4 regions of the Ancylobacter sp. VNQ12 genome follow, and region 1 is predicted to be linked to each of the others. Evidence: riboswitches for the same ligand, from Rfam matches in the RefSeq annotation. Region 1 holds a riboswitch; each other region holds the start of a gene.
The links. A riboswitch is a leader RNA that binds a small molecule or an ion and turns the genes downstream of it on or off. The one in region 1 is predicted to bind thiamine pyrophosphate.

Region 2: another riboswitch for thiamine pyrophosphate. It lies ahead of thiD (bifunctional hydroxymethylpyrimidine kinase/phosphomethylpyrimidine kinase); the one in region 1 lies ahead of thiC (phosphomethylpyrimidine synthase ThiC).
Region 3: another riboswitch for thiamine pyrophosphate. It lies ahead of ACO2RV_RS01740 (ABC transporter substrate-binding protein); the one in region 1 lies ahead of thiC (phosphomethylpyrimidine synthase ThiC).
Region 4: another riboswitch for thiamine pyrophosphate. It lies ahead of thiO (glycine oxidase ThiO); the one in region 1 lies ahead of thiC (phosphomethylpyrimidine synthase ThiC).

The regions. Positions count from the first base shown of each region.
Region 1 covers NZ_JBMSDU010000002.1:75,692-83,359, reverse strand. Annotated here, with positions in the region: gene ACO2RV_RS03870 (RidA family protein) at 1-285, shown strand, start outside; gene ACO2RV_RS03865 (IclR family transcriptional regulator) at 359-1,210, shown strand; TPP riboswitch at 1,275-1,407, shown strand; gene thiC (phosphomethylpyrimidine synthase ThiC) at 1,502-3,313, shown strand; gene ACO2RV_RS03855 (ArsR/SmtB family transcription factor) at 3,379-3,765, shown strand; gene ACO2RV_RS03850 (arsenate reductase ArsC) at 3,758-4,312, shown strand; gene arsC (arsenate reductase (glutaredoxin)) at 4,323-4,748, shown strand; gene arsB (ACR3 family arsenite efflux transporter) at 4,766-5,848, shown strand; gene ACO2RV_RS03835 (ArsR/SmtB family transcription factor) at 5,927-6,256, shown strand; gene ACO2RV_RS03830 (MFS transporter) at 6,253-7,503, shown strand; gene arsH (arsenical resistance protein ArsH) at 7,515-7,668, shown strand, end outside.
Region 2 covers NZ_JBMSDU010000003.1:119,923-127,590, forward strand. Annotated here, with positions in the region: gene ACO2RV_RS07125 (UDP-2,3-diacylglucosamine diphosphatase) at 1-571, opposite strand, end outside; gene ACO2RV_RS07130 (LysE family translocator) at 659-1,270, opposite strand; gene ACO2RV_RS07135 (universal stress protein) at 1,452-2,267, opposite strand; gene ACO2RV_RS07140 (c-type cytochrome) at 2,502-2,939, shown strand; gene ACO2RV_RS07145 (cytochrome b/b6 domain-containing protein) at 2,956-3,663, shown strand; gene ACO2RV_RS07150 (DMT family transporter) at 3,731-4,654, shown strand; gene ACO2RV_RS07155 (Lrp/AsnC ligand binding domain-containing protein) at 4,651-4,887, opposite strand; TPP riboswitch at 5,016-5,126, shown strand; gene thiD (bifunctional hydroxymethylpyrimidine kinase/phosphomethylpyrimidine kinase) at 5,184-5,990, shown strand; gene ACO2RV_RS07165 (MFS transporter) at 6,067-7,197, shown strand; gene dgcA (N-acetyl-D-Glu racemase DgcA) at 7,198-7,668, opposite strand, start outside.
Region 3 covers NZ_JBMSDU010000001.1:382,065-389,732, forward strand. Annotated here, with positions in the region: gene ACO2RV_RS01730 (ABC transporter ATP-binding protein/permease) at 3-1,754, shown strand; gene clcA (H(+)/Cl(-) exchange transporter ClcA) at 1,777-3,105, opposite strand; gene ACO2RV_RS01740 (ABC transporter substrate-binding protein) at 3,240-4,190, opposite strand; TPP riboswitch at 4,260-4,374, opposite strand; gene ACO2RV_RS01745 (winged helix-turn-helix domain-containing protein) at 4,426-5,628, opposite strand; gene ACO2RV_RS01750 (ABC transporter permease) at 5,673-6,425, opposite strand; gene ACO2RV_RS01755 (universal stress protein) at 6,581-7,417, shown strand; gene ACO2RV_RS01760 (lysozyme inhibitor LprI family protein) at 7,498-7,668, shown strand, end outside.
Region 4 covers NZ_JBMSDU010000009.1:81,833-89,500, reverse strand. Annotated here, with positions in the region: gene ACO2RV_RS13945 (NAD(P)H-dependent oxidoreductase) at 67-1,437, shown strand; gene ACO2RV_RS13940 (DUF2087 domain-containing protein) at 1,836-2,399, shown strand; gene ACO2RV_RS13935 (thiamine phosphate synthase) at 2,442-3,047, opposite strand; gene ACO2RV_RS13930 (thiazole synthase) at 3,069-3,884, opposite strand; gene thiS (sulfur carrier protein ThiS) at 3,886-4,083, opposite strand; gene thiO (glycine oxidase ThiO) at 4,061-5,065, opposite strand; TPP riboswitch at 5,107-5,228, opposite strand; gene ACO2RV_RS13915 (MHYT domain-containing protein) at 5,362-7,668, opposite strand, start outside.

The DNA.
Region 1 (7,668 bases):
GTGGCGATGGAGAAGGGCGAGATCGTCCGCGGCGGCATCGTCGCGGAAAGCCGCAAGGCCATCGAGAACATGATCGCCATCCTTCACGAAGCCGGCTATGGGGTTGAGGACATCGTACGCTGCGGCGTGTGGCTCGACGACCCGCGCGACTTCTGGAGTTTCAACGGCGTCTATGCCGAATATTTCACGGAGAACCCGCCGGCCCGCGCTTGCGTCCAGTCCCGCATGATGGTCGATTGCAAGGTGGAAATCGATTGCGTCGCCTTCCGCGCGGACAAGATGTGATGCCGGCCGCCGTCCCGCCCAAGGCCGTACGGGCGAACTGGGCGATGCGGCCCGCATGACCAGGGATGTGACGATGAAGGGTGAGGAGTCGGTGACGCAGGACGGGGCGGCCAAGGACGGCGCCAAGCGCAGCCGCGGGCTCGACCGCGCCTTCGAGATACTCGAATTCCTGCGCACCCGTCGCCAGCCCATGCGCCCGAACGAGATCGCCGCAGAGATGGGCGGCCCCCGCTCCTCCGTCTATGAACTCGTCAACCTGCTGCTGCGCCACGGCATGCTGGAATATTCCGGCGGGGAGGGGCGCGTCTTCCTCGGTCGCCGGCTTTATTTCCTCGGCATGGCCTATTCCGCGCAGTTCGACCTGATGCGCGAGAGCGCCGCGCTGCTGCAGCGCCTTGCCGAGGAGACACGCGAAACCTCGCAGATGTGCATGCTCGACGGCAACAAATACACCGTCGCCATGATGCGCGAGGGGCTGCGCTCGTTCCGCATTTCCTCCGATGTCGGCGAGATCGTGCCGATCCCGTGGACCGCCTCGGGGCGTCTGCTGGTCGGCCATATGAGCGACGAGGAAATCCTCGCCCTCATTCCGCCCGAGGATTTCGTGCTGCCGAACGGCCGGCTGTTGGAACCGGCGCAGTTCATCGCCGAGGCGCGCCGCGCCACGGCCGACGGCTTCTTCACCTTCAACAGCGCGGTGGAGAACTTCACCTATTGCTTCGCGGTGCCGGTGCATCAGGCCGATGGCGCCTGCATCGCCACGCTGTGCCTTGTCACCCCGCGCGAGGACGGGCTGCGCAACCGGGACGTCTATCTCGATCGCCTCCTCGCCGCGGCGGGCGAACTCTCCGAGCAGCTCGGCTATCTGCCCGGCAGTGGCACGGTCCGCTCCGACCGGCTGCGCCCCGGCAGCGCGCGGCCCTGAGCGGCAGGGCGGGGCAGGGTTCCCCGCCCGCCTTGACATGAATCAATCTTCTGCCCAGGCTTCGCGCATTCACCAGGGGAGTCCCGGCAAGGGGCTGAGATACTGCTGGTGCGGCCCTTACCGGCCGTCCACGGCGCAGTGACCCGTTGAACCTGATCCAGTTCATACTGGCGTAGGGACGGTGCGGATGCGTCGCGGCGAGCGCGGCCGATTCCCCCTGTTGCGGGGGAATCTCCCTTATCCTTCCTGTCAGAGCTGGGTCTCCATGCTGTTTGCGAGGAGCCTCGACCCATGACGATCCTTCCGACGACGAATACCCCGACGCCGATTGTCACCACCGGCCCGCTGCCGGCCTCCACCAAGGTGTTCAAGCCCGGCACGCTGCACCCCGATATCCGTGTGCCGATGCGCGAGATCGCCGTGCATCCCAGCGCCGGCGAGCCGCCGGTGACGGTGTATGACGCCTCCGGCCCCTATACCGACCCCACGGCCCGCGTCGCCATCGAGGCGGGCCTGCCGCGCCTGCGCGCATCATGGATCGCGGCGCGCGGCGATGTCGCCGCCTATGACGGGCGGCATGTGAAGCCGGAGGACAACGGCTTTGCCGCCGGGGAGCGGGCGACGCCGGAATTTCCGGTGCGCCATCGGCCCTTGAAGGCGGCCGGCGGGCGGGCGGTGACGCAGCTCGCCTATGCCCGCGCCGGGATCATCACGCCGGAGATGGAGTTCGTCGCGATCCGCGAGAATCTCGGCCGCGAGCAGATGCGCGCGGCAGCGGCGCGGGATGGCGAGAGCTTCGGCGCGGCGATTCCCGATTTCGTCACGCCGGAATTCGTGCGCGAGGAGGTGGCGCGCGGGCGCGCGATCATCCCCGCCAACATCAACCATCCGGAAGCCGAGCCGATGGCGATCGGCCGCAACTTCCTCGTCAAGATCAACGCCAATATCGGCAATTCCGCCGTCACCTCCTCCATGGCCGAGGAGGTGGAGAAGATGGTGTGGGCGATCCGCTGGGGCGCCGACACGGTGATGGACCTCTCCACCGGGCGCAACATCCACAACATCCGCGACTGGATCTTGCGCAACGCGCCGGTGCCGATCGGCACCGTGCCGCTCTACCAGGCGCTGGAGAAGGTCGGCGGCATCGCCGAGGATCTCACCTGGGAAGTGTTTCGCGACACGCTGATCGAGCAGGCCGAGCAGGGCGTGGACTATTTCACCATCCATGCCGGCGTGCGGCTCGCCTACATCCCGCTCACCGTCGACCGGGTGACCGGCATCGTCTCGCGCGGCGGCTCGATCATGGCGAAGTGGTGCCTTGCCCATCACCGCGAGAGCTTCCTCTATGAGCATTTCGCGGAGATCTGCGACATCTGCCGCGCCTATGACGTCTCGTTCTCGCTCGGCGACGGGCTGCGCCCCGGCTCCATCGCCGATGCCAATGACGCCGCGCAGTTCGCCGAGCTGGGGACGCTGGGCGAACTCACCCGGATCGCCTGGGCCAGGGATTGCCAGGTGATGATCGAGGGGCCCGGCCATGTGCCGATGCACAAGATCAAGGCCAACATGGACAAGCAGCTTAGCGTCTGCGGCGAGGCGCCGTTCTACACGCTCGGGCCGCTGACCACCGACATAGCGCCGGGCTATGACCACATCACCTCCGGCATCGGCGCGGCGATGATCGGCTGGTTCGGTACGGCGATGCTCTGCTACGTCACGCCGAAGGAGCATCTGGGCCTGCCGGACCGCGACGACGTGAAAGTGGGCGTCATCACCTACAAGATCGCCGCCCATGCCGCCGATCTCGCCAAGGGCCACCCCGCCGCGCGCCTGCGTGACGACGCGCTGTCCCGCGCGCGCTTCGAGTTCCGCTGGGAGGACCAGTTCAACCTCTCCCTCGATCCCGATACCGCGCGCTCCATGCACGACGAGACGCTGCCGAAGGAGGCGCACAAGGTCGCGCATTTCTGCTCGATGTGCGGGCCGAAATTCTGCTCCATGCGCATCTCCCACGACATTCGGGCCGAGGCGCAGAAAGAGGGCATGGCGGCAATGGCGGAGAAATACCGCGAGGCCGGGCAGATCTATCTCCCCCTGACCTGACAGGGCGAGGCACCGCGAGGGTCGGTCCACTTGATCAATGTCTATGTGTCGTGTATCGTCGACATATGGACACGAATAAAGTGCTTCTGGCCTTCGCGGCACTCTCTCAGTCGACCCGCCTCGATGTCTTCCGGCTGCTCGTGGCCCACGAGCCCGAGGGCCTCGCGGCGGGCGAGGTCGCGCGAAAGCTGGACGTGCCGCACAACACGCTCTCCACCCATCTCGGCATTCTCGCGCGGGCCGGATTGATCGTGGCGGAGCGCCAGAGCCGCCTGATCATCTATCGCGCGCAACTGGACGCGGTACGCGACCTCGCGTCCTTCATCCTCAGGGATTGCTGCGGCGGCAAGCCCGAGATCTGTGCCCCGCTGATCGCCGATCTTCAGCCCTGCTGCTCCGCCGAGGGGCAAGGTGCAGACACCCAAGCCGCCAAGGAGGCGCGCCATGGCTGATCAGACGCTGCCCGGCCAGAACGCCGGCCACATCTACAATGTGCTGTTTCTCTGCACCGGCAATTCCGCCCGGTCGATCCTCGCTGAATCGATCCTGGCCAAGGATGGGCACGGACGCTTCCGGGCTTTCTCCGCCGGCAGCCAGCCCAAGGGCGAGGTGAACCCGCTGGCGTTGACGACGCTGCGCAGCCTCGACTATCCGACGGACGGCCTGCGCTCGAAGAGCTGGAGCGAGTTCGCCGCGCCCGACGCGCCGGTGATGGATTTCGTCTTCACCGTCTGCGACGACGCGGCGGGCGAGACCTGCCCGGTGTGGCCGGGCCAGCCGATGACCGCACATTGGGGCATTGAGGATCCCGCCGCCGTCGGGGGGACCGATGTCCAGAAGGAGGCGGCGTTTGCGCGCACCTTCCGCTACCTCAAGAACCGCATCGCCACTTTCGCCGCCCTGCCGATCCGCAGCCTCGACACGATGACGCTGGGCGCCAGGCTGCATGAGATCGGCCGCAGCGAGGGCGCGACCGCGCCCCGGCGCGACGTGGCCTGAGGAACCCTCGATGACCGATGTCACCATCTACCACAACCCCGCCTGCGGCACCTCGCGCAACGTGCTCGGCCTGATCCGCAATGCCGGCCTCACGCCGACCGTCATCGAATATCTGAAGACCCCGCCGAGCCGCGACGAACTGGTGTCGCTCATCTCTCGTATGGGCATCACCGTGCGCGAGCTGCTGCGCGAGAAGGGCACGCCCTATGCCGAACTGGGCCTGGGCGACCCGTCTCTCACCGATGACGCGCTGCTCGACGCGATGATGGCCCACCCGATCCTGATCAATCGCCCGATCGTCATCACCCCGCGCGGCGTGAAGCTGTGCCGCCCCTCGGAGGCGGTGCTGGACCTCATCGACGCTCCCCAGCGCGGCGAATTCCGCAAGGAAGACGGCGAGCTCGTCATCGACGCCCACGGCCACCGCGCCACCTGAACCGAACCGGAGCTTTCATGTCCCAGACCTTGGCGATCACGCCCCGGCCGGCCGCGCGGCTGTCCTTCCTCGACCGCTATCTCACCGTGTGGATCTTCGCGGCGATGGCGCTCGGCGTCGGGCTCGGCACGGCGTTCAGCGGCCTGCCGGAGGCGCTGAACACGCTTTCGGTCGGCTCCACCAACATCCCGATCGCCATCGGCCTGATCCTGATGATGTACCCGCCGCTCGCCAAGGTGCGCTATGAGGAACTGCACCGGGTGTTCGCCGACCGGCGGATACTGCTGCTCTCGCTGGTGCAGAACTGGCTGATCGGCCCCACCCTGATGTTCGCGCTCGCGGTGATCTTCCTGCGCGACCACCCGGAATACATGACCGGGCTGATCCTCATCGGCCTCGCCCGCTGCATCGCCATGGTGCTGGTGTGGAACCAGCTGGCTTGCGGCGACAACCAGTATGTCGCCGGGCTGGTCGCCTTCAACTCGATCTTCCAGATCCTGTTCTTCTCCACCTATGCCTGGCTGTTCCTCGCGGTGCTGCCGCCGCTTTTCGGGCTGCAGGGCAGCGTGGTCGATGTCAGCTTCTGGACCATCACCGAAGCGGTGCTGATCTATCTCGGCATTCCCTTCCTCGCCGGCTTCCTCACCCGCCGCCTGCTCATCGCCCGCAAGGGGGCGGACTGGTATGCCGAGGTGTTCCTGCCGAAGATCAGCCCGATCACGCTCGGCGCGCTTCTGTTCACCATCGTCGCCATGTTCAGCCTCAAGGGCGGCGACGTCGTGCGCCTGCCGATGGACGCGGTGATGATCGCCATTCCGCTGACGATCTATTTCGTCGTCCAGTTCCTCATCAGCTTCGCCATGGGCAGGCTGATCGAGGCGGATTATCCCCGCACCACGGCGATCGCCTTCACCGCCGCCGGCAATAATTTCGAGCTGGCCATCGCGGTCGCCATCGCCGCCTTCGGCCTCGGCTCACAGGTCGCCTTCGCCGCCGTCATCGGGCCGCTGGTGGAGGTGCCGGTACTGATCCTGCTGGTGCAGGTCGCCCTGCGGCTCGGCGGTCGCTGGTTCCCCGCCACGGCACCGCGCGCCGGGTGAGACCGGGGAGGCTGAATATTTCGATAGCTATCGAAATAGCCATTGACGGCACTCTGCCGCGCCGCATAGCTTATTTCGATGAATATCGAACAAGCATCCCGCCAGCTTGAGGCGCTCGGCAACCCGACGCGCCTGCAGATCTACCGGACGCTGGTCCGTGCGGGCCATGCCGGCCTGCCGGTCGGCGGATTGCAGGAGCGCATCGGCAGCGCCGCCTCGACGCTCTCGCACCATTTGCGGCGCCTCGTCGACACCGGGCTGGTGACGCAGGAGCGGCAGGCGACGAGCCTGATCTGCCGCGCACATTATCCGGCAATGAACGCACTGGTCGGCTATCTCGCCGACGAATGCTGTGAGGATGAAGGCTGCGGCGGGGGCCTATCCGCCGGTGCGAGCGCCTCTTCATGAGCGGCAACGTTCTCGCCTCTGGCGCCGGGGAGCATCGCCCGCCCGGCGCGCGCAGCCTGTTCGTCACCGGCCTGGGCATCGGGCAGGTCTGCTCCTGGGGTTCGCTCTATTACAGCTTCCCGCTGATCGCCGAGGCGATGGGCCATGAGTTGGGCTGGTCAAAGACCGCGCTTTACGGCGCGGCGACGCTCGGCCTCGCTTTGGCGGGGCTGGCGGCCTATCCGATCGGCGCCGCCATCGACCGCGGTCATGGCCGCGCGATCATGACCATCGGCTCGGTGCTGGCCGGGCTGCTCTTCGTGCTGTGGTCGCAAGTCCAGAGCCTCGCTTTGTTCTATGTCGCGGTGGCCGGCATCGGCGCTCTGCAGGCGGCGACGCTTTACGATCCGGCCTTCGCCGTCATCGCCCGCCGTTCGGGCCCGTTGCATGCGCGGGCGGGGATCACGGCGCTGACGCTGTGGGGTGGCTTCGCCTCGACCGTGTTCATCCCGCTGGTGCAGGTGCTGCTCGACACTGTGGGGTGGCGCGACGCGCTCATGGTGCTGGCGGCGGTCAACATTCTCGTCTGCGCCGGCTGCTACTGGTCGGTGATCGACCCCGCCGCCGATGCGCCGGTGCACCGCGCCTCAAGCGGCCTGCCGGCGCTGAGCGGAAGGGCGGCGGTGGCGTGGGCGGCGCGCCAGCCGGTGTTCTGGGCGCTGGCGGTGGCCTTCACCGCTTATTCCGCGGCGTTCTCGGCCTTCACTTTCCATCTCTATCCCCTGCTGGTGGAGAAGGGATTCGAGACGGCCTCGGTGGTTGCCGCCATGACGCTGATCGGCCCGGCGCAGGTGGCGGGGCGCATCGCCATCTGGGTGTTCGCGCCGCGCGCGCCGGTGCGGGTGATCGGTTCCTTCACCGTCGCGATCTTTCCGCTGACCCTCGTCGCGCTCGATGTGCTGCCGCCGAGCTTCATGCTCATCGCGCTCGTGGCGCTGCTCTATGGCGGAGCCAACGGCATCACCACCATCGTGCGGGGGCTGTCCGTGCCGGAAATGCTCACCCGCGAGGCTTATGGCGCGGTGAACGGGGCGATGTCGGCGCCGAGCACGATCTCCCGCGCGCTCGCCCCGCTCGGCGCCGCGCTCATCTGGTCGCTGTCGGGTTCCTATGATGCGGTCCTCATGACGATCATCTTCCTGACGCTGCTGCTCGCCGCCGGCTTCTGGCTCGCCGCCTTCCTGTCGCGCCGCGCCGCCGCGATCTGAGGTTCTTCGTGATGAACACATTCGATGACTTCACCGACGCGCTCGACCCCGATCATTTCGACCGGCCGGATGCCGGCAAGCTGGCGCCGGCCACGCCGATGACGCACCCGCCGCGCATTCTTCTGCTCTATGGCTCGCTGCGCACGCGCTCCTACAGCCGGCTGC
Region 2 (7,668 bases), on a different contig from region 1:
TGAAATTGACCGCGTTCTTGACCTTCAGCTTGGCCCACTGGCTCAGAGACCAATAGGGAAAGCCGAGCTTGCGCCGGGCCCAGTTGACATAGGTGTTGATGCCGAGCGCGGCGGTGTAGGCGCCGTCGCCGAGGAAGGCGAGCCATTTGGCGTGGCGCACGACGACGTCGAACACGTCGCCGTGGATGACGAGGTAGCGCTTGCCGTTGGCCGCTTCGTGAATGGCCGTCTCGACCACCTCGATGCCGCCGAAATGACTGCCGTAATAGTCGCGGAGGAATTCATCGTGGTTCCCCGGCAGGTAGACGATGCGCGCGCCCTTGCGCGCCTTGCGCAGCAGCTTCTGCACGACGTCGTTATGCGCCTGCGGCCAGTACCAGCCGGAGCGCAGCCGCCAGCCATCGACGATGTCGCCGACGAGATAGATCGTGTCGGCGTCGTAGTAGCGAAGGAAATCAAGCAGGAGGTCGGCCTGGCAACCCTTGGTGCCGAGATGGACGTCCGACAAAAAGAGGCTGCGATAGCGGTGTGCCTCGGGCGTGTCGTTCACCTCGGAAGCCCTCCCCGTCATGCCCGGAAGCGGGCTTAGCGATGGGTTCATGAGGGCACATAAGCCCGACTCGCATCACCGTTTTATGACGGTTGCTGCAGTGCAGCGTCACAGGAAGAGCATGATCACGCTGGAGGCGACGAGGGCGGCCATGACGTAGTTCACGATGCGCTGCTGGCGCGGGGTGGAGAGCAGCCGGGCGAGCAGGGCGCCGAAGCCGGCCCACAGGGCGAGGCTGGGAAGCGTCACCAGGCCGGAGACCAGGGCAATGACGAGGATCTCCTCCACCAGCCGGTCGCCGCCCACCGTGGTGAAGGCGGGCACCATGCTGAGCGCGAGGGTCCACGCCTTCGGGTTGACCCACTGGAACAGCGCCGACTGCAGCGAGGTCATCGGCTTTTCCATCGCCGTGCCGCCGCCCGGCCCACCGGCATTGGCGATCTTCCACGCCAGCCAGAGCAGATACAGCGAGCCGACGATCTTCAACCCCTGATGCAGATAGGCAATGCTGGTGAACAGCGCGCCGAGCCCGAGGCCGACGGCCACCACCATGAAGGCGAAGCCGAAGGTGACGCCCCAGATCTGCGGCAGGGTGCGCCGGAAGCCGAAGGCCGCGCCCGATCCGGCGGAGATCATGTTGTTCGGGCCGGGCGTGAGCGCACCGGCGACGGCGAACAGCACCAGCGGAAGCAGCTGGCCAGACAGAAGCTGGCTGGGCACGGGGGCGTTTCCTAGGTTACGTCAGCTATGCTGACATTTATCCGTCATTGCTATTCCTCGAGCAGGGGGCCTGCAACCCGAAATCGCGGGGGGCGGCGTACGCACGCTGTCCGCTCGTCCGCAACGAAAAGGGCCGGCCTCCTTTTGGAGACCGGCCCCGAATCGTCGTGCTGTGCCGTGCTCAGTGGGCGACCAGCAGCGCCACCGGTGGGTCGTCCAGCAGCGAGGCGGTCACGCCGCCCAGCACCAGTTCGGCGATGCGCGAGCGGCTATAGGCGCCGAGCACGAGGAGGTCGGCGCCGAAGGAGCCTACTTCCTTGATGATGGCGCCCGTCGCGTCGCCTTCGCTGACGTGGTGGTGCTTGGCGTTGACGCCGTGCGACTTGAGATAGGCGGTCAGCTGCTCGCCCGATGCGGCGGCCTTGGCCGAGCCTTCGGCGACGGTGAGCACCTCGACCTCGGTTGCCTCGGCGAGCACGGGAAGCGCGAAGCGCACGGCATGGCCGGCCTCGCGCGAAGGCTTCCACGCCACCAGAACCTTGCCGACGCGCGCCGGCACCGGCTTGCCCGTGGGCACCACCACGACCGGGCCGTTGGCGGCGAGGGCGAGGTGCTCGGGAAGGGTGGCGGCGAGCTGGTCGTCCACCGTGCCGTAGCGCGTTTCGCTGACGACGGTGATGTCGGAGAAAGTGACGGCATCGCGCAGCGCCGTGGTCACGTCGCCTTCGACGCTCGCCCAGCTGCCGACGACCCCGGCAGCGCCCGCGGCCTGCTCGAACTGGGCCTTGAGCACGGCCTCCTTCTCCTTCGCCTCGTGCACCAGCTCGTTCACATAGATCGACAGCGCCCGACCCACGCGCGGAACGCCTGTCGGGTAGAGAGTGTAGACGGCATTGATCGATGCCCCGGACTGGCGGGCAAGCGCGATCGCGAAGGCGAGTCGATCGCTGAAGCCGCTGTCGGCAGCGGCGTGCAGGAGAACGGTTCGAATGGCCATGGCGTATTTTTCTCCACTAACGGGCGTTTCGCGCGTTTTTTTGACCTTACGTTACACGTCGGCAACGGAAATCGGGGAAACCACGATCCGTAGGCAACATTATGCCGACATAATGCCGCAAGGTAACTCACTTCACGTCCTCGCGAACTGGACATTGGGACAATTGTCTCGATTTAGACCGCCAATAAGGTGCGAGGCGGGCCGGCTGTCGGCCCGCCGCTTTGGGGAGCACCTATGAGCCGTCGCATTCTGGTCATTGCCGCCGCTTTCGCTACCGCTGTCGCCGCCACGGCCGTCATGGCGCAGGCGGAAGTCGTCAAGCAGCGCGAAGCGCTCATGAAGGATCTCGGCAACGCCACCAAGCCGGTCGGCGGCATGCTGCGGGGGAGTGTGCCGTTCGACCTCGCGACCGTGCAGGCGGCGCTCGACACCTATGCCAAGAACGCCAAGGCGCTGCCCGTGCTGTTCCCCGCCGGATCGGGCGAGGGCAGCGATGCGCTGCCCACCATCTGGGAGCGCAAAGCCGAGTTCGACGGCCTGTTCGTCAAGCTTGCGGCCGACGCCTCCGCCGCGCGCGCCGCGATTACCGACGAGGCCAGCTTCAAGGCGAACTTCCCCGGCGTGATCCGCACCTGCGGCACCTGCCACGACAGCTTCCGCAAGAAGAGCTGAGGCGTTGGACGCTTCCGTGCATGCGCATTCCCTGGGCACCCCGGCCGGCTCCGTGCTGGCCTGGGACCTGCCCACCCGAATCGCCAAATGGCTGCTTGCGGCGCTGGTCGGGCTTGCCTTCGCCAGCCGGTATTACGGCGATGCAGGCCTTGTCTGGCACCAGTGGAACGGGCTCGCCATCCTCGTGGTGATCGTGTTCCGCCTGCTCTGGGGCGCGGTCGGCGGCTCGACGGCGCGCTTTGCCCGATTCCTACGCGGTCCCGGCGCCGCCTTCGCCTATCTCGCCAGCCTGCTGCGCGGCCGACCGCAGCGCTTCCTCGGCCATAATCCGCTCGGGGGATGGATGGTGGTGGCGCTGCTCGCCATCGTTGCCGCGCAGGCTCTGACCGGGCTGTTCACCACCGACGACATCGCCGTCTACGGTCCGATGACGATGGTGGCGAGCGACGAGACCATCGCCCGCGCCTCGGCGTGGCACCAGAAGATCTACCCTTTCCTGCTCGCGCTGATCGCGATCCATATTGCGGCGAACGTGCTCTACGCGCTGTTCGGCCGCGACAGGCTGATCGCGGCGATGATCACCGGCCGCAAGCCGGCCGGCGCCTATCTCGACCGCGCGCCGGCGACGGCGGGATCGATCGTTCGGGCGCTCGGCTGCCTCGTGGTCGCAATCGTGATCGTGTTCGGCACGATCGCGCTTGCCGGCGGCGATCCCTTCCCTTAAGCCTCGCCGCCTCCTTCGCTCTTCGATCCGTCTCCGGGCGGATCGAAACTACTTTTCGTGGCGCCAAATGAATGCGCTCAAGGGCATCGCGCTGCAGATCGGCGCGACGTTCCTCTTCACCATCATGTCGGCCATGGTACGCATCGTGTCGGAGCATGTTCCGACCGGCGAAGTGGTCTTCGCGCGCTCCTTCTTCGCGCTGTTCCCGCTCATGGCGATGCTCGCCTGGCGCGGCGAGATCAGCGCCGCGGTGCGCACCGCCCATCCGCTCGGCCATATATTGCGCGGCACCATCGGCGTGATGTCGATGGGGCTCGGCTTCGCGGCGCTGGCGCGCATCCCGCTCGCCGACGTCACCGCCATCGGCTTCACCGCGCCGCTGCTGACCGTCGTGCTGGCGGCGCTCGTCCTGGGCGAGCGGGTGCAGCTCTATCGCTGGGCCGCGGTGTTCGTCGGCCTGGGGGGCGTCGTGGTGATGCTCTGGCCGCATCTCGCCGGCAATTTCGACAGCTGGGAGCACAAGCTCGGCGCTATGATGGCGCTGGCGGCGGCCGGGTTCACCGCCGGGGCCATGATCCAGGTCCGCCGGCTCACAGGGACGGAGACCACGGCCGCCATCGTGTTCTATTTCCAGGCGCTGGCGGCCGTCGCCGGCCTCGCCACCGCCGGTTGGGGATGGGTGGTGCCGACCCTGCGCGAGGGGGTGATGCTGGTCACCCTTGGCATCATCGGCGGGATCGGGCAGATCCTGCTCACCGAGAGCTACCGCTGGGCGCCGGCCTCGGTGGTGGCGCCCTTCACCTATTCCGCGATGCTGTGGTCGCTGCTGCTCGGTTTCGTGCTGTTCGCCGAGGTGCCGCCCGTGCTGGTGGTCGTCGGCGCCGTCATCGTGATCGGTGCCGGCCTCTTCGTCATCTGGCGCGAGCGCCGCGCGGGCGCGGTGACGGCGCCGGACGAGGGGGCCGTCCCGCCGGCCGGGCCGATTACCTAGAAGGCCTTGAAGGTGATGATGGTGCGGGTGTCCTGGATGCCGGGAATCTGCTGCACCTTCTCGTTCACGAAGTGGCCGATATCGGTGGCCTCGGGAACGTAAAACTTGACCAGCAGGTCGAATTCGCCGGCGGTGGAATAGATTTCCGAGGCTATCTCGGCATCCGCGAGGGCGTTCGCCACCTCGTAGGAGCGGCCGAGCTGGCATTTGATCTGGACGAAGAACGGGACCATCGCGAGGCATCCGGGCACGGTTTTGGTGCGCCACAGGATCAGAACCGGCCCCGCCGCGCAACCCCCGCCCTGCGCCGCGCCGAGACGTGTCTTGAAAGCGCGCGGCGCTTCGCCTATTGCGGGACAAGTCGATCTCGTTGGGGTGCCCCGGAACGCGAAAGCCGGGGCTGAGAGGCGGTGAGCCAACCCACGAACCTGATCCGGGTCATGCCGGCGGAGGAAACGGGTCGCGCGCGCCGGGCGTTTCGCGCTCGGCGAAGGACGCGCCCGGCCTTGCCGGCCAGGGAGGCGTGCCGATGACGGCGTCCACGGCGATTGCGGTGACGATTGCGGGCTCGGATTCCGGCGGCGGCGCCGGCATCCAGGCCGATCTCAAGACATTCTCGGCGCTGGGCGTCTACGGCGCCTCGGTGATCACCGCGCTGACGGCGCAGAACACGCTGGGCGTTACCGGCATCCACGACGTGCCGGCCGATTTCATTACCGCGCAGATCGACGCGGTGTTCTCCGATCTCGCGGTCGATGCGGTGAAGATCGGCATGCTGTCGCGTCCGGAGGCGATCGGCGCGGTTGCGGAGGGGCTCGACCGTCACGCGATCGCGACCGTCGTGCTCGACCCGGTGATGGTCGCGGCCTCGGGCGACCGGCTGCTGGTGCCGGAGGCGGTGGAATCGCTGCGCACGCAACTCTTGCCGCGCGCGCTGCTGATCACGCCGAACCTGCCCGAGGCGGCGGTGCTGCTCGACGAGGCGCCCGCGGCCGATCTCGCCGCCGTGCGCCGGCAGGCCGAGCGGCTGCGCGCGCTCGGGGCGCGTGCCGTGCTGATCAAGGGCGGGCATGGCGAGGGGCCCGACAGCGTCGACGTGCTGCTCGATTCCGAGGGCTTTGCGGAGTTCTCCGCCCCGCGCGTGGCGACCCGCAACACCCATGGCACCGGCTGCACGCTGTCTTCCGCCATCGCTGCCGGGCTGGCGCGTGGCATGAGCCTGCGCGCGGCCGTCGAGGCCGCCAAGGTCTATCTCACCCAGGCTATCGGCGCCTCCGACATGCTGACCATCGGGCGGGGCCACGGGCCGGTGCACCACTTCCACGCCTGGTGGTGAGGGCTGACGGCGAGGGCGTCCTCGCCGTCGCCCGCGCGGGCTGCTATCGAGGCGGCGCAATCTCAGAGTCGCCCCCGTGCCCGTCCTCGCCCCACGCCATGCCATCGCCACCGCCTATGCCGGGCTGTTCTTCGGCATCGGCGTGTACCTGCCGTTCTTTCCGGTGTGGCTGGAGGGCAGGGGCTTCGACGCCTCGATGATCGCCTTCACGCTGGCGGTGCCGTTTGCCGTGCGCCTGTTCACCATGCCGCTCGGCGGGCTGGCGGCCGACCGCAGCGGGCGGCCGCGCGCGACCCTCATCGTCTATGCGCTGGCGACGGCTTGTGCCTTCACCGGCGTGGCGCTGGCGCCCAGTGCCGCGCTGATGATCGTGGCGCTCGGCGTCGCCGCCAGTTTCTGGCAGCCGAGCCTGCCGGTGCTGGACGCCTATGCCGTGGCGCGCCGCGCCGAGGGGCTGATCGACTATGGCCGCGTGCGGCTGTGGGGCTCGCTTGCCTTCATCGGCGGCAATTTCGCCGCCGGCTTCCTGCTCGGCGGCCTGCCGGCGGACGCCATCGTCTGGTTCATCGTCGCGGGCAGCCTCATTGCCGCCTGCGCGGCGCTGACGCTCGACGAATTGCGGCTGCCCCCGCGCGAGGCGACAACGCATCGCCTGCCGAAGATCTCGCTGGTGCTCGGCCTTGCCATCCTGGCGGCGGCGCTGGTGCAGGGCTCGCACGCCACGCTCTATGCCTTCGCCTCGCTGCACTGGCGGGCCATCGGCCTGTCGGATTCGGCGATCGCCCTGTTATGGGCGACCGGCGTCATCGCCGAGGTGGTGCTGTTCCGCTTCGGGACGGGGCTGACGCGCCGGCTGGGCGCCGACCGGCTCTTGCTGATCGGCGGGCTGGCCGGCGTGCTGCGCTTCGGCGCCATGGCGTTCGATCCGCCGGTGGCGCTGGTGCTGCCCTTGCAGTTGCTCCACGCAGCGACCTTCGGCTGCACCTATCTCGGCACGGTCGAGATGGTGGCGCGCCACGCGCCGCCAGGACGCGGCGCGGCGGTGCAGGCGCTGGCGGCCTGGGTGACGATCATCGCCATGGCGACGGCGACGGTGGCGGCGGGGCCGCTGTGGCAATGGTTCGATTGCGGCGCGTTCTTCGTCTCAGCCGGCTTTGCCGCAGCGGGGACGCTCATCGCGCTCATCGTCGCGATGCGGCGGGGCTGATCAGCCCCAGAGCTCCGGTTCGGGTGGCAAGACCCGGCTGCCGACATAGCGCAGCCCCGGCTCTCGGTCATGGGCCAACAGCAGCGGGCCGTCGAGATCGACGAAGCGGGCGAGGCCGGCGAGCAGCAAGGCCGGCGCCATGGCACGCGAGGTCGCGACCATGCAGCCGACCATGATGTCGATGCCCTTTTCCCGCGCGGCTTTCGCCAGTGCAAGGCCCTCGGTGAGGCCGCCGGTCTTGTCCAGCTTGACGTTGATGGCGTCGTAGCGGCCGACCAGATGCGGCAGCGTGTCGAGCCCGTGCACGCTCTCGTCGGCGCAGATGGCGACGGGATGCTCGATCTCGGCGAGGAGGGCGTCATGTTCCGCCGGCAGCGGCTGCTCGACGAGTTCCACCCCGGCGCGGGCACAAGCGTCGAGATTCGCGGCCAGATCGCCGGCCGACCAGCCCTCATTCGCATCGACGATGAG
Region 3 (7,668 bases), on a different contig from region 1:
CCTTGTTCCGCGCGATCCTCGCCCTGCTCGCCGATGTCTGGCGCCTGTCCATTCCTTATTTTCGTGGCGAAGATCGCTGGCGTGGCGGCGCGCTGCTCGCCGCCGTGGTCGCGCTGGAGGTGGGCTGGGTCTATGCCTCGGTGCTGATCAACCAGTGGAACGCGACCTTCTACAACGCGATCCAGGAGAAGGACTACGCCGCCTTCAAGAGCCAGCTTTGGCTGTTCGCCTTCTATGCCGCCATGGCCATCGCCATCGCGGTCTATCAGATCTATCTCCGGCAATGGCTGGAGATCCGCTGGCGTACCTGGATGACGGAGAAGTACCTCTCGGCCTGGCTGTCGAACGAGACGCATTATCGCATGCGCCTGAAGGGTGACACCGCCGACAACCCCGACCAGCGCATCGCCGAGGACATCCGCGCCTATATCTCGCAGACCATCGGCCTGTTCATCGGCATCCTCAACGCGGTGATGACGCTCGCCTCCTTCGCGGTGATTCTGTGGGGACTGTCCGGCGACTTCTCCTTCAACCTGCTCGGCGGCGACTGGCGCATTCCCGGCTATCTGGTCTGGGCGGCGTTCTTCTACGCGGCGGTCGGGACCGCGCTGGCGCATCTCATCGGCCGGGTGCTGGTGAAGCTCAATTTCGATCAGCAGCGCTTCGAGGCGGATTATCGTGTCGATCTGGTGCGGGTGCGCGAGAATGGCGAACAGATCGCGCTGATGCAGGGCGAGCCGGTGGAGCGCGAGCGGCTGCTCGCGCGGTTCGGCCACGTCGTGCACAATTACTGGGGCATTATGATCGCCCAGAAGCGGCTGACCTGGTTCACCGCGGGCTATGGGCAGGTGTCGATCATCTTCCCCTATGTCGTGGTGGCGCCGGCCTATTTCAGCGGATCCATCGCGCTCGGCCAGTTGATGCAGACCGCCTCGGCCTTCGGGCAGGTGCAGGGCTCGTTTTCCTTCTTCATCAGCGCCTATTCGACGCTGGCGGAGTGGAAGGCCGTGGTCGACCGTCTGATCGGCTTCCAGCGCTCGGTGGAGGCAACTCATGCCGAGACGCTGCAGTCCGGCTACCGGCAGGCGTCCGGCGCGGACGGCGCGGCGCTCGCCATCCGCGACATGGAGGTGCGCCTGCCGGACGGGCGCGCGTTGCTGGTGGTCGACGGCTTCGAGATCCACGCCGGCGAGCGCGTGCTGCTGACCGGCGCGTCGGGCTCCGGCAAGAGCACGCTGTTGCGCGCCGTTGCCGGCATCTGGCCCTATGGCCATGGCGAGGTGGCGCTGGCCAATGGCGTGCGCGTGCTCACCTTGCCGCAACGACCCTATCTGCCGATCGGCTCGCTGCGCGGCGCGCTGGCCTATCCCGACCCGATGGACAAATACGCCGACGAGGAACTGCGGCTGGCGCTGGAGGCGGTTGGGCTCGCGACCCTTGCCGGGCGCCTCGACGAACGCGGCCTGTGGCCGGCAATCCTGTCCGGTGGCGAGCAGCAGCGTTTGGCGGTCGCTCGCGCGCTGCTGGTGAAGCCGGATGTGCTGCTGCTGGACGAGGCGACATCGGCGCTCGACGAGCCGGGCGAGGCGGCGCTCTACCGCGTGCTCCGCGAGGCGTTGCCGGCGACGGCCATGCTCTCCATTGGCCATCGCTCGACACTGCTCGACCTGCATGAGCGGCATATCGAGCTACAGCGTCCGGCCGGCGAGGGTCCGGCACAGCTTGCGGCGATCCGGCCGCTGGCGGCGGAGTGAGAGCGGCGTCTCCCGGTCACGCTCAGACTTGGGCCGTTCCGTTTCGGGCGGACTGGGCGGCATCCACCCGTGCCTGCGCTTCCAGCGCCAGGGTGCGCTCAAGCAGCACTTCGTAGATCGGGCGTCCGCCGAGCTGTTGCGCGACCATGTTGGCGAAGATGGTGGTCAGCATCACCGGCACCATCAGGCCGTAGGCGCCGGTGAGTTCCATCACCAGCACCATGCCGACCAGCGGCGCGCCGATGGTGGCGGCGAACAGCCCGCCCATGGAGGCGATCGCCAGCGCCACATGGGCGTTTTCCGGCAGCGGGACGACCGCGCCCAACGCCGCGCCGTAGCACAGGCCGATTGTGGTCGCGAGCGCGAGGATTGGCGCGAAGATGCCGCCGGAGACGCCGGTGGAGTAGCTCGCCATGGTCATGACGAAGCGCAGCAGCACGATGAGCGCGAGCATGCCGAGCGCCGGGTTTTCCTTCACCAACTGCACGGCCAGAATCTCGCCGCCCTGCGTCGCCTCGGGCAGGGTGAACATCAGCACGCCGACGATCAGGCCGACGACGAGCGGGAAGATGTAGTAGGAGCTGCGCTGCCCCAGGCGGCGCGCCTGATCGAGGCACCACACCAGCGTGCGGTTGAAGGCGACGCCTGCCGCGCCGAGGATCACGCCCAGCACGACGAAGGCGGGCAGCGCTCCATAGGGCACCTCCGACACCGTCAGCAGCATGTAGGGCACGTTGCCGGTGAGATATTCGGTGACGATGGCGCTGGCGAGCGAGGCGAGCACGACGCCGATATAGGTGCGCGGGCTGTAGGGAAACTGCCGGCGGGTCTCCTCGATGACGAACAGCACCGCGGCGAGCGGCGCGTTGAACGCGGCGGCGAGACCCGCCGCGCCGCCGGCCGCCAGCAGGCCGCGCATGTCCTCCGAAGGCAGGCGGAAGATGTCCGCCGCCGCCTTGGCGATCGAGGCGCCCATATGGATGGTCGGCCCCTCGCGGCCCAGCACCATGCCGGAGGAGAGCGACAGCAGGCCGCCGAAGAACTTCACGGGCAGCACGCGATGCCAGCGCACTTGCCGCAGGCCCTCCATGGCGCCCTCGATCTCCGGCACGCCGGAACCGCCGGCTTCCGGGGCGAAGCGGCGGACCAGCCAGAGCGAGGTCACCGCCATGGCGGCGCCAATGAGCGCGGCGGCGACATAGAGGCCCGGGCCGGACAGACCGAGCCCGTGCACGAGATAGGCGGGCCAGGCGGCTGTGAGCTGCTCCACTCCGACATGGAAGCCGGAACCGACAACACCGACGACGGCGCCGACCAGCGCCGCCACGATGTGATACCCGCCATTCCCCATGCCTTGCCCTCACCAAGCCGATCCCGTTCCGATGTCCCGGTTAGCATTGCGCGGCAGGAGCGGGAAGGATTTCCACGAGGCTGGTCACGTCCGGACCTGCCTATCCGTGTGGCGGGCTCTGGAGGGCTCTCAGGTCACGGCAGGGCCGGCGCGTAGGTCGCGACCGGCTCGACCTTGTCGATCAGCCCGTGGCTCTTCATGAACTCGCCGAAGCGTGCATAGCGGCCGGCGTCGAGCGCGGCCGGCGCATGGGCGAAGCGGCGCAGCGTGTCGGCCCAGGCGGTCCGGTTCAGTTCGTCGTCGAGCTTGGGATTGGCGGCGACGAACGCCTTCCACGCCTCGTCCGGATGGTTGAGGGTGTAGATGGTGGCGTCTTCCACCGCGGCGAGGAAGCGCTTGAGGCGCGGGTCGCCGATCTTGTCCTTGTGCGCGACATAGATCAGCTCGTCGAATACCGGCACGCCGTGCTCCTCTGGGAAGAAGGCGACCCCTTCCTTGCCCTCCAGCTTGATCTGGGTGAGCTCGAAATTGCGATAGGCGCCGATCACCGCATCGACCTTGCCGGCGACGAGAGCGGGGGAGAGCGCGAAATTGACGTTGATCATGGTCACATCGGTGGGCTTCAGCCCGGCGCTCGCCAGCATGGTGCCGAGCAGCGCGTCTTCCAGCCCGGCCACGGAATAGCCGACCGTCTTCCCCCTAAGATCGGCGATCGACTTGATCGGGCCGTCCTTCAGCGCGACCAGCGCGGTGAGCGGCGTGGAGACCAGCGTGCCGAAGCGCACCAGCGGCAGGCCCTCCTTCACCGAGAGATAGAGGCTGGGCTGGTAGCTCACCGCGACATCGGCCTGCCCGGCGGCGACGAGGCGCGGCGGGGCGGAAGGATCGGCCGGCGCCACCAGCTCGACATCGAGGTCATGCGCTTTGAAGAAGCCCTTCTCCTGCGCGATGACGAGCGGGGCGTGGTCGGGATTGACGTACCAGTCCAAGAGGACGGTGAGCTTGTCGGCGGCGCTGGCAGGCGCCAGCGACAGGCAAAGCGCGAGGGCCGAGGCCGCGAGCGTCTTGGCGATGGTGTTCAACATTGGATCTCCTCCCAGTTGGAGATCCGGCGCATGAGCTTTCGGGGGAATCCGGCGCGGGTGCATGGATGGCCCCCGCCGTCGCTCCGTCCCTTCGCCGGCATGACCCGGATCAGGTTCAAAGGGTCTGGCGGTTGCCATCTCAGCCCCTTGATCGTGCGATCGCGGGACACCCCTCGGACAGGGCGACGCTAGCAGAGCGGGCATGCCACGGCAAATGGCGGGCGGCGGCGTGCGTTCAGTCCCCCCGCCACCCGTCGAGATAGACCGTGCGCCCCACGCCGGCGAAGCGGGCGATGCGGGCGAGTTCGGCGTCGAGCGCATTGAGGCGGCCATTGGAGGCGCGCACGCCCGGCTCCAGCCACAGGCGGCGCACGTCGAGCGTGCCGGCTTTGCGGTCGGCCTTCATGTCGATGCGTCCGATCAGCCGGTCGCCCTCCAGGATCGGGAAGACGTAATAGCCCCAGACGCGCTTCTCCGCCGGCACGAACACTTCGATCCGGTAATTGAAGCCGAACAGCCGCTCGGCCCTGTTGCGGTCGCGCAGCAGCGGGTCGAATGGGCTGAGCACGCGCAGCCGTGCCGGCGGCGGGGGCAGCGCATCGAACACCGCCGCGCTACCGGCAAAAGCGTGGGAGGCGCGCGGCTTGCTGCCGTCGGCCAGCGTGACCGCGACCGGCTCCAGCCGGTCACGGTTCGTTTCCACCCAACCTTTCGCCTCCTCCGGCGAGACGAGGTCCCAGAAGGCGGCGATCTCACCATGGGTCGCGAAGCCGAGCCGCTCCAACGCGCTGGTGCAGGCCCAGTCGACGAACTCCGCCTCGCTGACCTCACCGTGGAAATGGCGTGGCGGAATCACCCGCTCCGCGAGATCGTAGACCTTCTGGAAGCCCTCGCGCGCGGCGATGGCGAAATTGCCGGTGCGCCAATGATATTCCAGCGCGGTCTTCTCCGGGTGCCAGTTCCACCAGCCGCCGGGCGGGCGCTTCCCGAGTTCCGGATCTTGCTCGAAGTCGCGCGCCATGAGCCGGCCCTCGCGCGTCACCCGCTCCAGCACATGGTCGACATAGGATTCAAAGCCGTTTTCGTGCCAGCTGCGCCAGCGCTCGACAAGCCGGAGGCGCGAGCGGGCGAAGCGGTGCTTCCAATAGACGAAATAGGCGCTGGGAATGATGGCGGCGTCATGCGTCCAGTGCTCGAACAGCTCGCCGTCTTTCTCCAGAAGGGCGGCAAGATGTGCTCGCTTATAGCTCGGGTTGCGCGCGAACAGGATGTGGTGATGGGCGCGCTCGACCGTGGCGATGCTGTCGACCTGCACGAAACCGATCTCGCCGATGAGCTCCAGCAGGCCCGCCTTGGTGAGTGCGCCGCGCGGCCGGCTGAGGCCTTGTTTCGCCAGGAAGATGCGGCGGGCGTCGGTGTTGGAGAGGAGAATCGCCATGCCTCAGTCTGACAAAGTTCTTGCTTCGTTCCAATGCTTCGCTTTCAGCTGGGCGCGGTCTCCGGCGCCCAGGGCAGCAGCCGGGTGAGGCCACGGTCGACCAGGGTGAAAAGGAGAAGCGCGACGGCCAGCAGGACGGCAAGCGCCGCGAACACCATGTCGGTCTGCATCCGGGCGTTGGAATAGATCATGAGATAGCCGAGCCCGGCGGAGGCGCCCACCCATTCTCCCACCACAGCACCGATGGGGGCGACGGCAGCAGCGACCCGCAGCCCCGAGGCGAGCGCGGGCAGGGCGGCGGGCACGCGGATGAAACGCAGCGTGCGCAGCGTGCCCGCCCCGTTCAGCCGAGCAAGGTCGACGAGGCCCTGGTCGGTGCGGGCGAGGCCGTCGTGAAACGCCGAGGCGACGGGGAAGAAGATGATGAGGCTCGCCATCACGATCTTCGAGGCGAGCCCGAAGCCGAACCAGATCACCAGCAGGGGGGCGATCGCGAAGACCGGCAGCGCCTGCGCCACCAGCAGCACCGGACGCATGGCGCGCCGCGCCAGCGGGGAGCTCGCCATGGCCAGCGCACAGAGGATTCCGAGGACCGAGCCGCAGACGAGGCCGAGCAGCATCTCGCCCAGCGTGATCGCGGCGTTGTGGCCGAGAATGGCGGCGTTGTCCCAGCCGGTCATGGCAATGCGCGCCGGGCCGGGAAGGATGTAGGCGGGTATGGCGAGGAGCCGGACGGCGGCTTCCCACAGGCCGAGCAAAAACAGCGTGACGGCGAGCGTGCGCCCAATGGCGGCCATGCGGCAAAATCCTATATCAGGTGCACCCCTTATAGTCGGCGGTCGCTCGCCGCGCGACGGTAGCGAGGGTTGGAATCCCGGAGGGGTTGACGCCCGTCAATGCGGGGCCCGATGTTTGGACGCACCTTACCAAAGGTAAAGGAGTGGAGACGCCAATGATCAAGGACATTCTCGTCAGCCTTCGCATTGGGGAGGGCCCGGATGCGACCGTCGACTATGCGGCCTCGGCTGCGGCCGCGCTCGGCGCTCATCTCACCGGTGTGGCGGTGAGCTATGAGATCGATATTCCCCCGGTCTATACCGAGGCGTTCTCGACGGATTTCCTGGAGGCGCAGCGCGCCGAAAGCCGCCGGCTCGCGCAGCGTGCGGTCGAGTATTTCGGTGAGGCGACCCGCTCGGTGAACGTGCCGTCCGACATCCGCACCATCGACGGCACGCCGGGCGGCGCCGCCGAACAGATCGGCATGTTGTCGCGACTCTACGACCTGACCATCGTCGGGCAGGCTGATCCCGACAGGATGGGCGCCGAGGAGGTGATCGCCGAGGCGGTGCTGTTCGATTCGGGACGACCGGTCCTGCTCGTGCCGATCAAGCAGCAGAAGCCGTTCTCGGCCAAGCGCATCCTCATCGCCTGGGATGGCGGCCGTGCCGCTGCCCGCGCGGTGGCCGAGGCGCGCCCGCTGCTGGCACATGCCAACCTCGTCGAGGCGGTGGTGGTGGATACCGGCCGCTCCAAGAAGGCGGACAGCCTGCCGGGGGCGGATCTCGCCCGCCATCTGGCGCGCCACGAGAAGACGGTGGAACTGCGCCGGCTGGTGCCGGGCGCCGACGAGGGCATTGTCGATGTGCTGCTCAAGGAAGTGGCGGCGCGCGATATCGATCTCGTGGTGATGGGTGGCTACGGCCATTCGCGGCTGCGCGAATTCGTGCTCGGCGGCGTGACGCGCGATATTCTCGAGCGCATGACGGTGCCACTGCTGCTTGCGCATTGATGCGCGCGTGTTCCGCTCTCTCGCGCCGCGCTCCCGTCCGTTCAGGACCGGGCGCGCGGCGTGCCGCGTCAGGGCTTGCGATGGCGCTACTGGCCGCACCGTTGTCCGGCTTGCCCGCCGTCGCGCAATGGACGCCGCAGACGAACTGCGGCCAGTTCGACGGCTACGCCATGGAGAACTGCCTCGGCCAGGAACTCGACGAGGCCGACAAAGGGCTGAATGCCGCCTATCAGAAGATGCTGTCGGCGATC
Region 4 (7,668 bases), on a different contig from region 1:
AGCGTTCGCACATACCAATGAGCGAGGCGCCCACCAGCGGCAGCTCTCGCCGGGGAGGACCGCCTGATGAATCTCGCCCGCCTTCTTAAAGCGCGCGCCGACGCCGGCCGCCCCGTGCGCGTCGGCCTGATTGGGGCCGGCAAGTTCGGCTCCATGTTCCTGTCGCAGGTCCGCACCACGCCGGGCATGCACCTGCTCGGCATCGCCGACCTCTCCGCGCCGCGCGCCCGCGCCGCCCTTGAGCGCACCGGCTGGGACGCGGATGCGGCCGTGGCGACGAGCTTCGACGAGGCGCTGCGCACCGGCCGCACCATGCTGACCGAGGATGCCGGCGAACTGATCGGCGCCGACGGGCTCGACGTGGTGGTGGAAGCCACCGGCAGCCCGGCCGCCGGTGCCGCCCATGCGCTCAAGGCCATTGAGCAGGGCCGGCATATCGTCATGGTCACCGTCGAGGCGGACGTGCTGGTCGGCCCGCTGCTGGCCGAGCGCGCGCGCAAGGCCGGCGTGGTCTATTCCATGGGTTCGGGCGACCAGCCCGCCCTGGTCTGCGAGATGGTGGACTGGGCGCGCACCTGCGGCTTCCGCGTCGTCTGCGCCGGCAAGGGCACGAAGTACCTGCCGAGCTTCCACAAATCGACGCCGGACACGATCTGGAGCCTTTACGGCCTCACCCCCGAGCAGGCGGCGCTCGGCGGCATGAACGCTCAGATGTTCAACTCCTTCGCCGACGGCACCAAATCCTCCATCGAGATGGCCGCCATCGCCAATGCCGCCGACCTCAAGGCGCCTTCGGACGGCCTGCTGTTCCCGCCCTGCGGCGTCGACGACCTCGCCACCATCCTGCGCCCGCGCGAGGCCGGCGGCGTGCTGGAACATTCCGGCACGGTGGAGACCGTCTCCAGCCTGGAGCGCGACGGCCGCCCGGTGTTCCGCGACCTGCGCTGGGGCGTCTACGTCACCTTCGAGGCCGAGCCCGGCCCGCGCGGCGACTATGCCCGCCGCTGCTTCAAGGAATATGGCGTGGTGACGGATTCCTCCGGCCGCTACACCGCGCTCTACCGGCCCTATCACCTCATCGGGCTGGAGCTCGGCGTCAGCGTCGCCTCGGCGGCGCTGCGCGGCGAGCCCACCGGCACGACCGAGCATTTCAACGCCGATGTCGTCGCCGTCGCCAAACGCCCGCTGAAGGCCGGCGAGGTGCTGGACGGCGAAGGCGGCTACACGGTGTGGGGCAAGCTGCTGCCGGCGGCAAGTTCGCTCGCGCGCGGCGCGCTACCCATCGGCCTCGCCCATCACATGACGCTGAAGCGCGACCTCGCGGAAGGCGAAACCGTGGGCTGGGCCGACGTCGATTTCACCGACAGCCCGATCGTGCGGCTGCGCCGCGAGATGGAACGCACATTCGCCGGCGTGGAGAAGGAGGCGGCGGAGTAGCCGCCTCTTTCTTTCCCTCTCCCCATTGGGGAGAGGTGGCCCGCGAAGCGGGTCGGTGAGGGGCGAGATGATTGCGGAGCGTCGAAGCCCCCTCACCCCACCTCTCTCCGCCTAAGCCGGATGTTACCGGCTTAGGCCTTGCCGGAACCGAACTCGGCTGTTGCCGAGTTCGGGTGGGGAGAGGGAGCAATCCCGGATTGGGCGGCACGCGGATACTGGACTTCCCCTGGCCCTTCGCTTATCTGTCCCCGCACGGTCTGCAGTTCACCGAGGCGTTGCCGCCCCGCAAGGGGAGCTAAACCTGCATTTCCTACCCAGACCCTGCACTTGTCCCCGTGCCCGGTCGCAAGACGGCAACCCCGACACTCCTCATGGATCGGCACGAACGAGGATGAGTCATGACCAGAACCGTTCTGGCCTACGAGGCGCCGGATATCTCCGCCCTCGCCCGCACGTTGCGCAGCCAGCTGACCGAGCGCGACAAGGTGCCCGGCCATGTCGAACTGCTCAATATTCTGGCGCGCGCCGCCGGCTTCCGGAACTTCCAGCATTTGCGGGCGGAAACGCAGGCACGTTCACGCGCTGACGAACCCGCGCCGCCTCCCGCCGCGCCGGCCGATCACGCGCGCTGCGAGAAGGCGCTGCGGCTGTTCGATGTCGAGGGCGGCCTCACGCGCTGGCCGAAGAAACGCAACCAGCAGGTACTGTGCCTGTGGGTGCTGTGGTCGCGCCTGCCGGCCGCCGAGACCTTCCCGGAGCGACGGATGAACGAGCTGCTGAACCTTCACCACGGCTTCGGCGACCACGCGCTGCTGCGCCGGGAACTGGTCGAACTCGGCCTGTTCCGCCGCACGCCGGACGGGCGCGAATATTCCCGCGTCGAGCAGGCCCCGCCGCCGGAACTGGGCGTCCTTCTCGCCCTGCTGCGAGGCAAGGCGAAGACGACCGCGACACCTAGCTAGCGGATGATGTGCCGGCCCGGCGCCTCGCGCAGCGCCGGCACATCACACCGTCTCGCGCGTCGCCAGCACCCATTCGCGGGCGCGCGCCTCGGGATCGGTGTTGAGCAGCACGTCGGTGACGACCGCCACGCTGTCCGCCCCGGCACGCAGCACGCCCGGCGCGCGCTCGATGGTGAGGCCGCCAATGCCGACCAGCGGCAGGTCGCCGATGCGCTTCTTCCACTGGGTGACCCGCTCCAGCCCCTGCGGCGCCCAGCGCATCTTCTTGAGGATGGTGGGATAGACCGGCCCCAGCGCCACATAATCCGGCCGCGCCATCAGCGCGATTTCCAGCTCCGCCTCGTCATGCGTGCTGATTCCGAGCTTCACGCCGGCGCGGCGGATCGCCTCGAGATCGGCATCGGCAAGGTCCTCCTGGCCGAGATGCACGAAATCGCAGCCCAGCTCGATGGCGAGGCGCCAATAGTCGTTGATGATGAGCTGCGCGCCATAACGGGTGCACACATCGCGCGCGGTCGCGATCTCGCGCCGGAGCTCGGCCTCGTCAATGTCCTTGGCGCGCAATTGCACCAGCTTCACCCCCTGCGGCAGCAGGCGCGGCAGCCAGGAAGCGCGGTCGACGATGAGGTAGAACGGATCGAGCTTCATCGGGTCACTCACAAGAAGACGTCATTCGCCCAACACCGCGCGCCCCATCACCGGCGTCGAGGGGGCGGCCATGTCGCGCACGTCCATCGGGTCGGCGAGCAGCGCCTCGCGGCCGGCCTCAATGGCACGGGCGAAGGCACGCGCCATGCGCACGGGGTCGCCCGCCTTGGCGACGGCGGTATTGAGCAGCACCGCGTCATAGCCCATTTCCATCGCCGCCGCCGCATGCGAGGGCACGCCGACGCCGGCATCGACGACCAGCGGGATGCCGGGGAAATGCGCCCGCAGCGAACGCAGGCCATAGGGGTTGTTGAGCCCGCGCCCGGAGCCGATCGGCGCGCCCCACGGCATCAGCACCTCGCAGCCGGCCGAGATCAGCTTCTCGGCCACCACAAGGTCCTCGGTGGTGTAGGGAAACACCTGGAAGCCGTCGCGCGCGAGGAGGCGCGCCGCCTCGACGAGACCGAACACGTCCGGCTGCAGCGTGTCGTCCTCGCCGATCACCTCCAGCTTCACCCAGTTGGTGCCGAACAGCTCGCGCGCCATCTCGGCGGTGGTGACGGCTTCCTTCACCGTCTTGCAGCCGGCGGTGTTGGGCAGCACCTTCACGCCGAGGTCGCGGATGATCTGCCAGAAGCTCTGGCCCGCTTTCGCGGCACCGGATTCGCGCCGCAGCGAGACCGTGACGATCTCCGCCCCCGAGGCGCGGATCGCCTCCGACAGGATCGCCGGCGAAGGATATTGCGCCGTGCCGAGCAGCAGACGCGACGCCACCCTTGTGCCGTAGAACTCAACCGGATCGGCGAATGTGCCGGCCGCACTGGTCATCGCATCCATCTCAGCCTCCCTGCATCGGGGCGAGGATTTCCACCCGGTCGCCCTCGTCGATCGGCGTCGCCTCGCGCCTGGCCGCGCGGACCATCGCGCCGTTGAGCGCGGTGGCGACGGTGGCGTCGCCCAGGCCCAGTTCGGCCAGCAGGTCCTTCAGCGTGCCGGAGCGCGTATCGGCCGGCTCACCATTCACGACGATCTTCATCCATCACCTCCGGGAAATATGTCCCGTCGAAAGCGAGCGCCGCCGCACGCCGTGCCAGCGCGGGCGCGGCGAGGAAACCGTGGCGGTAGAGCCCGTTCACATAGATCGTGTTGCCGCGCCGGCGCAGGCGCGGAATGTTGTCGGGATAGGCCGGGCGCACATCGGCGCCGATCTCGACGATCTCCGCCTCGCCGAAGGCGGGGTGCAGCGCATAGGTGGCCGACAGCAGCTCCAGCATGGAGCGGCCCGTCACCCGGCCGCGCTCGTCATTCTCGATCGAGGTGGCGCCGATCATGAAATGCCCGTCGCCGCGCGGCACGATGTAGACCGGGATGCGCGGATGCAGCATGCGCACCGGGCGCTTGAGCGAAATCTCCGTGGAGTAGAGCACCAGCATCTCGCCCTTCACGCCGCGCAGGTCCGCCAGCACGTCGCGGGCGGCAAGGCCACGGCAGTCGACCACGACATCGGCCGGCGTCTCGCCTTCGTCGAAGCCGTCGGCCTCGTAGCGGATGGTCACCTGATGCTCGTCGACCAGCTTGCGCGTCAGCGCGGCGAGCGCCTTGCGCGGCTCCAGATGCGCTTCGGTGGGAAAGAACAGGCCCTGGTCGAAGCGCCCTTCCAGATCCGGCTCCAGCGCGGCGATGCCGGCGCCGTCGACCCACTCATAGCCCTGCGTCCGGCGCGAGAAGCGCTTGAGGTCCGGCAGGTCGCGCGGCGGGGCCAGCACGAGGCTGCCCTCATTGGGCACATCCGGCACCGCGCGGCGCCAATAATCCAGCGATTCGAAGCCCAGCTCGGCGATGATCGGCTCGGCGCTCTCGCGCTCGCACCAGGGCGCCAGCATGCCGCCGGCATACCAGGAGCAGCCTTGCCCGGTGGCCGTCTTGCGCTCGATGAGCGTCACCTGCGCGCCGCGCTCGGCGAAGGCGTGGGCACAGGTCAGGCCGGCAACACCGCCGCCGACGATGCGCACGCGCATCGCGTTGGCAACCGGGGCTTCATCGTTCAGGTGGGTCTGCGGGGACATCTTCAACTCCTCCCTCCGCCAGTCTCAACTGGATCAGGTTCGAAGGGTCGCCATGCCGCGCCAAAGCGCGATGATGGCCTCTCAGCCTCCTGACGAGGCTCCCCTGGACGGTTTGGATATAATCACTCGGAAAGGGAATGTCACGGTAGCGTCGTCGACAATATGCACGCCCGCGAGCCCTTTGCGATCAGGGAGAACACCTGAATCGGGAGGAATACGCGCGCGGGTGCAAAAGCCGGGGACACGCCCTAGCGGGCGCGCGACGACAGCGACACGACATTGTCCGGGCGGGTCGCGTCGATGACCGCCCGGCGCAGGCTTTCCCGGCTGAACGGTTTGCCGAGCCGGGGCATGCCGGCGCGGGCATCGGGTGGCAGTTCGGCATAGCCGGTGCCCAGCACGACCGGCAGGGTCGGCCAGTGCTCGCCGATCGCGGCGGCCAGCTGCACGCCTGTCATCCCCGGCATGGCTTGATCAGTGAGGACAACATCGACCGTCAGCCCGTTGTTCAGCATGGCGAGCGCCTCGCGGCCCGACGCGGCCTCTGAGACGACGAAGCCGATATCCTCCAGCATCGCCGCCGTGGCCGACAGCACCAGCGGATCGTCGTCGACGACGAGCACCCTCGCCACGCCCGCCGGCAGCGGCGGCTCCGCCTCTTCGGCGACGAGCTCGGCTTCGCGCTTCGCCCTGTCGGCGGCGGACGTCTCGACGATCGGCAGATAGATGGTGGCCGTCGTGCCCCTGCCGGGCTCGCTGGCCAGCACCAGCCGGCCGCCGGACTGCGCCGCGAGGCCATGCACCATGGCGAGGCCGAGCCCGGTGCCCTTGCCGACCCCCTTGGTGGTGAAGAACGGCTCGGCGGCATGGGCGAGCGTCTCCTCGTCCATCCCCGCGCCGGTGTCGGAGACGGCGAGGCAGAAATAACGACCCGGCTTCAGCGCGCCCGGTTCGCCCTCGCCCTCGCGCTCGGGGATGATCTCTTCGCGCGCAGCGATGATGATCGCCCCGCCATCCGGCATGGCGTCACGGGCATTGACCGCGAGATTGAGCAAAGCCAGCTCCAGCTGGTTGGCGTCGACGCGGGCGAGCGGCAGGCCGAGCGGGAAGCGCGTCTCGATGCGCACGCTGGGACCGATCGAGCGGCGCAGCAGTTCCGCCATGCCGAGCACGAGGTCCGGCACCGCGACCGGCTCGGGACGCAGATCCTGTCGACGCGCAAAGGCCAGCATGCGCTGCGTCAGCGCCGCCCCGCGCTGGGCCGCCTGCATGGTGTTGTCGATCAGCGTCAGCAGGCGCTGATCGTTCGGCGCACGCTTGCGCACCAGCTCCAGATTGCCCATCACCACGGCGAGCAGATTGTTGAAGTCGTGAGCGATGCCGCCGGTGAGCTGGCCGACCGCCTCCAGCTTCTGCGCCTGGCGCAGCGCATCCTCGGCGCGGCGGCGGGCGGTGACGTCGATCAGCCCGCACAGCGTCTTGGTCAGCTGGCCTTCCGCATCCTTCTCCGCCACCGCCGACAGCACGCAGTCGAAAACGCGCCCATCCTTCGCGACAAGCCGATATTCGGCCTCGCGCAGTTCGCCCGTCCCGATCAGTCGGGGCCAGTCTTCCTCATTGCGTTGGCGCGCCGATTCGGGCGTCATGAAATCGGTGAGCAGCCGACCGATGACCTCCTCGCGCGAATAGCCGAGCAGATCGAGCCAGCGGTCGCTCACCTGCTCGATTCGCCCGTTGGCGCCGAGCGAATGCAGCGGCAGCGGCGTGCGGCGATAGAGCGTGCGAAAGCGCTCCTCGCTCTCGCGCCAGATCGCCGTTTCGCGGTCGGTGAGCAGATTGAGCCGCCGGTCGTAGATCGCCGCCAGCAGCGCGGCGGCGAAGATGGCGAAGCTGGCCGCCGACACGGCGATGACGAGATGGACATTGTCCATCGTGCCGCTTGCCGACCCGCCATGCGCCATCGGCACGGCGTCGATCCCCGAGAAGGTCACGCCGGCCATGGCGATATAATGCATGCCGGCAATGCCGAGGCCCATCGCCAGCGCGCCGCCGAGGCGCTGCCGGAAACTGCTGGTGCGGAAGGCGAGCCACAGCGCGACGGTGGAAGCGCCGACCGCCAGCACCACTGCCGCGCCGGCATAGAGCGGGTCGTAGACGATGGTGCCCGGCACCCGCATCGCCATCATGCCGGTGTAGTGCATGCCGACGATGGCAAGGCCCATGAACACGCCCGCCGCCGCGAGTCCGGCGGGGGTGATGCCGCGTCGGCTGGCAGGGCCCAGCGCCGCACCCGTCGCCGCGACGGCGATCACCAGCGAAAGCACCGTGAGGCCGAGATCGTAGGAGACCGGCATGCCGACATGCAGCGCCAGCATGGCGACGAAATGCATCGCCCAGATGCCGCCGCCCAGCACGAAGGCCGCCGTCGCGAGCCAGCCGGCCCGCGTGCGACCCGAATATTGCGGAACCCGTCCGGCAAGATCCAGCGCCGTGAACGAGGCCGCAATCGCCAGCATCACCGAGAGCGCGACAAGCCCCCAGTCATGGGATCCGAC